DNA from 2 places in the Streptomyces sp. NPDC059850 genome. Region 1 is predicted to be linked to the other one. Evidence: predicted binding sites of a transcription regulator. Region 1 holds the regulator's gene; the other holds the start of a gene.

Region 1 (2,392 bases):
CGGCCCCCGGGGGCACACCGTGCCGTATGGCGTCCTCGCGCAGCGCCTCCCGGTCGCGGCGCAGCAGACCGTCCACGCCGGTGGCTCCGTACACTTCGCAGCCCGCGAACGCGGCCGTCCCCAGGACGTGGTCGAAGTGCGGATGGGTGAGCGCGATCCGGGTCGGACGGCGGCCGGTCAGCCGGGTGATCTCGGCCCGCAGCGCCGCGCCCTCGCGCAGCGTCGAGCCGGTGTCCACCACGAGGACGTCCGTCCGGCCGGTGATCACGCCGATCGTGCAGTCCCAGTCGGGCAGCCTGCGGCGGGCGACATCGGGACCGAGCTGTTCCCACCCGGCCTCTTCCCAACACGTCTCCATACCGAGACGCTAGCTCCAACAGCGATAGCGTGACGGGTGGCCGGGGCGCCGGCGGGGGGCGGCTCTTGCCGTGCCCACCGCACCCCGCCGTACACTGGCTGAGGGGTTCTGGCACTCGTGACCGTTGAGTGCCAGAGGGACGACCTGATGACACGGCTGGACTGGAGGTGCGCGGGGTGCTCAGCGAACGCAGACTCGAAGTGCTGCGTGCCATTGTCCAGGACTATGTGGGCACCGAGGAGCCGGTCGGCTCCAAGGCGCTCACCGAGCGGCACCGGCTGGGGGTCTCCCCGGCCACGGTGCGCAACGACATGGCCGCGCTGGAGGACGAGGGCTTCATCGCCCAGCCGCACACCAGCGCCGGGCGCATCCCCACGGACAAGGGCTACCGGCTCTTCGTGGACCGGCTGGCCGGGGTGAAGCCGCTGTCCGCGCCGGAGCGGCGGGCCATCCAGAGCTTCCTGGACAGCGCCGTCGACCTCGACGACGTGGTGGGGCGCACCGTCCGGCTGCTGGCGCAGCTGACCCGGCAGGTCGCGGTGGTGCAGTATCCGTCGCTGACCCGTTCGACGGTGCGGCATGTGGAGCTGCTGCCGCTGGCCGCGGCCCGGGTGATGCTGGTGCTGATCACCGACACCGGGCGGGTCGAGCAGCGCGTGGTGGACTGCCCGGCTCCGATCAGCGACGACTCGCTGGCGGATCTGCGGGCCCGGCTCAACAGCCGGGTCGTGGGGCGGCGGTTCGCGGATGTGCCGCAATTGGTGCAGGATCTTCCGGAGTCCTTCGAGCAGGAGGACCGGGGGACGGTCTCGACCGTGCTGGCGACATTGCTCGAAACGCTTGTCGAGGAGACCGAAGAGCGGCTGATGATCGGCGGCACCGCGAACCTCACGCGCTTCGTGCATGATTTCCCCCTGACGATCCGGCCCGTGCTGGAGGCACTTGAGGAGCAGGTCGTCCTCCTCAAGCTGCTCGGCGAGCAAGACTCGGGTATGACCGTGCGTATTGGGCATGAGAATGCTCACGAGGGGCTGAATTCCACCTCGGTCGTCGCGGTCGGCTACGGTTCGGGCGACGAAGCCGTCGCCAAACTCGGCGTGGTCGGACCGACCCGCATGGACTACCCCGGAACGATGGGAGCGGTACGCGCAGTGGCACGTTACGTCGGACAGATCCTGGCGGAGTCGTAAGTGGCGACGGACTACTACGCAGTCCTGGGCGTGCAGCGCGATGCCTCGCAGGACGAGATCAAGAAGGCATTCCGCCGGCTCGCACGCGAGCTGCACCCGGACGTCAATCCGGATCCGAAGACCCAGGAGCGGTTCAAGGAGATCAACGCCGCTTACGAGGTGTTGTCGGACCCGCAGAAGAAGCAGGTCTACGACCTGGGCGGGGACCCGTCGGGTTCGGCCGCGGGCGGTGGCGCCGGTGGGTTCGGCGCGGGCTTCGGCAACTTCTCCGACATCATGGACGCGTTCTTCGGCACCGCCTCGCAGCGCGGCCCGCGGTCCCGCACCCGGCGCGGCCAGGACGCCATGATCCGCCTCGACGTGGAGCTGAGCGAGGCCGCGTTCGGCACCACCAAGGACATCCAGGTCGACACCGCCGTGGTGTGCACGACCTGCAGCGGTGAGGGCGCGGCGCCGGGTACCTCGGCGCAGACGTGTGACATGTGCCGCGGCCGCGGTGAGGTATCGCAGGTGACGCGGTCCTTCCTCGGCCAGGTCATGACCTCGCGGCCGTGCCCGCAGTGCCAGGGCTTCGGCACCGTGGTGCCGACCCCGTGCCCGGAGTGCGCGGGCGACGGGCGGATCCGCTCGCGGCGCACGCTGACCGTGAAGATCCCGGCCGGTGTGGACAACGGCACCCGCATCCAGCTCGCGGGCGAGGGCGAGGTCGGCCCGGGCGGTGGCCCGGCGGGCGACCTGTACGTGGAGATCCACGAGGTCCCGCACCCCGTCTTCCAGCGGCGCGGTGACGATATGCACTGCACGGTGACGATCCCGATGACGGCGGCGTGTCTCGGCACGAAGG
Region 2 (2,392 bases), on a different contig from region 1:
CTTGCCCTGGTGGATCAGGATGTACGGGTCGTCGAGGACGGCCTCCATACGCTCCTGGTCGGTCACCATGTACGGCGAGAGGTAGCCCTTGTCGAAGGACATGCCCTCGGTGAAGTCCAGCTCCAGGCCGAAGGTGTTGGACTCCTCGACGGTGATGACACCGTCCTTGCCGACCTTGTCCATCGCCTCGGCGATCAGCTCGCCGACCTGCTTGTCCTGGGCGGACAGACCGGCGACGGCGGCGATGTCGGACTTGGAGTCGATCGGGCTGGCGGTGGCCAGCAGGTCCTCGGAGATGGCCTTGACGGCGGCGTCGATGCCCTTCTTCAGGGCGGCCGGGGAGGCACCGGCGGCCACATTGCGCAGGCCCTCGCGGACCAGCGCCTGGGCCAGCACGGTGGCGGTGGTGGTGCCGTCACCCGCGATGTCGTTGGTCTTGGTCGCCACCTCCTTGACGAGCTGGGCGCCAAGGTTCTCGTACGGGTCCTCGACCTCGACCTCGCGGGCGATCGTGACACCGTCGTTGGTGATGGTCGGAGCACCGAACTTCTTGTCGATGACGACGTTGCGGCCGCGGGGGCCGATCGTCACCTTGACGGTGTCCGCAAGCTTGTTGACGCCGCGCTCAAGGGCGCGACGGGCGTCCTCGTCGAACTTCAGGATCTTCGCCATGGTTGCGTATGTCCTCTCATTGCGATCCTCGGCCGCCGTACGGAGGCAGCCGCCGTCGCGTCAAAAAAACGAACCGCGCCCCGACCCCGGGTATCTGTGACACGGGCACCGGGGCGCGGCTCATAGGCAAACTTCGGTGATTACTTCTCGACGATCGCGAGGACGTCGCGAGCCGAGAGGACGAGGTACTCCTCGCCGCTGTACTTCACCTCGGTGCCGCCGTACTTGCTGTAGAGCACGACGTCGCCGACGGAGACGTCGAGCGGAAGCCGCTTGCCGTCCTCGAAACGGCCCGGGCCGACGGCCAGGACGACGCCCTCCTGGGGCTTCTCCTTGGCGGTGTCCGGGATGACCAGGCCGGAGGCCGTGGTCTGCTCGGCCTCGACGGCCTGGACCACGATGCGGTCCTCAAGCGGCTTGATGGCAACCTTGGAGCTGGCGGTCGTCACGATCCGACCTCCCCCTTCGGAGATCTCACGGGGTTAACTGTCTGAGGTGGCGACCAGGTGGATCCGTCGTCGCGGGTGCCGGACCTGCCCGTCGCTGTGTTTGGCACTCAGCGGTGCCGAGTGCCAGCCCTGACATTATGACGCGGTTAGCACTCCGTCAACCAGAGTGCCAAGCGCGGTGGCGGCGGACCGCCCGGGCGGCCCCCTGGACGCCCGCTCTCAGACGTAGTCCTCCAGCCGCGCCACGGTGAACCCCTGCGCCTGGATCTCCCGCAGCAGCGCGGTGATCATGTCGGTCATGGTGTGCCCGCCGAGCTGCTCAGGGCCGCGGAAGTGCGCGAGGACGATGTCCCCCGGCTGGAGCCCTTCGCCGGACCGGTAGACCAGCCCCTGGGCCTCCATCTCGGCGCGCCACAGCACCACGGGACCCAGCCCGCAGTCCGCCGCCGCGCGCAGGGTGGTCTCGTCGTACTCCCCATACGGCGGGCGGAAGAGGCGCGGCAGGACGCCGAGCCGGTGTCTGAGCTTCTCCTGCTGGCCGCAGATCTCCGCGACCTGGGTGCCGTAGTCCTGACCGGCCAGGCTGGGGTGGGTGAGGGTGTGGTTGCCGACGCCGCCGCCGAGCCGGTGCAGCTCGCCGAAGTAGTCGTAGCGGCCGTCGACGGCCTCGTCCGTCAGGAACTCGGTGAACGGCACCCTCAGGTCCCGTACTTGGTCGATGAAGCGCGGGTCCTTCTCCAGTCCGTCGTCGATCGTCAGGAAAACCACCCGATCGGTGGTCGCCACCCGGCGGATGACCGGCGGCAGCCCCGGCGGCTGCTCCTCGTCCGGCACCAGGGGCGGTTTGACGGCGGGCGGGCGCGGCGGCGGGTCCAGCGGCCGGTCGAGCCCCCAGCGGTGGTACGCGCCCGGGGCGATCCCCGGCGCCGGGCGCGGCGAGGCCGGGACCGAGCCGGGCGGCGGCGGTGACGGCGGAGGCGGCGCGTCGTCGGCGGCGGGGTGCGAGGGCGCGCGCACCGGAGCGGACGCGCCCTGGAGCGCGGCCTCGGGGGGCGCGGACACGGCGGGCGACCCGGCTGCGGAGCGCGGAGCGGCCGCGCCCGACGGCTGCCGCGAACCGGCCATCTCCTCACCCGCCCCGGCCGGTGGCGCGGGAGCGGCGAGAGGGCCGCAGCCGACGAGCAGGGCCGCCGTGGCGGCGAGAACCAGACACCTGGACAGACCAGCGTTGATCATCATCACAAAAGCGATCTTCATCTCTTCAGTGCACG

What was found. The regulator HrcA, encoded in region 1, represses chaperone genes, less so after heat shock. The targets are predictions, from matches to a motif close to TTNGCACTCNGNNNNNCNGAGTGCNAA.
Region 2: groES (co-chaperone GroES) is a predicted target of HrcA. The motif match lies at 1,268-1,294, and genes of this name have one in related genera.

The regions. Positions count from the first base shown of each region.
Region 1 is NZ_JBHWJI010000001.1:316,881-319,272, reverse strand. Features, by position in the region: gene ACFV9T_RS01600 (MBL fold metallo-hydrolase) at 1-358, opposite strand, end outside; gene hrcA (heat-inducible transcriptional repressor HrcA) at 535-1,548, shown strand; gene dnaJ (molecular chaperone DnaJ) at 1,549-2,392, shown strand, end outside.
Region 2 is NZ_JBHWJI010000061.1:45,849-48,240, reverse strand. Features, by position in the region: gene groL (chaperonin GroEL) at 1-672, opposite strand, end outside; gene groES (co-chaperone GroES) at 813-1,121, opposite strand; gene ACFV9T_RS35330 (polysaccharide deacetylase family protein) at 1,341-2,378, opposite strand.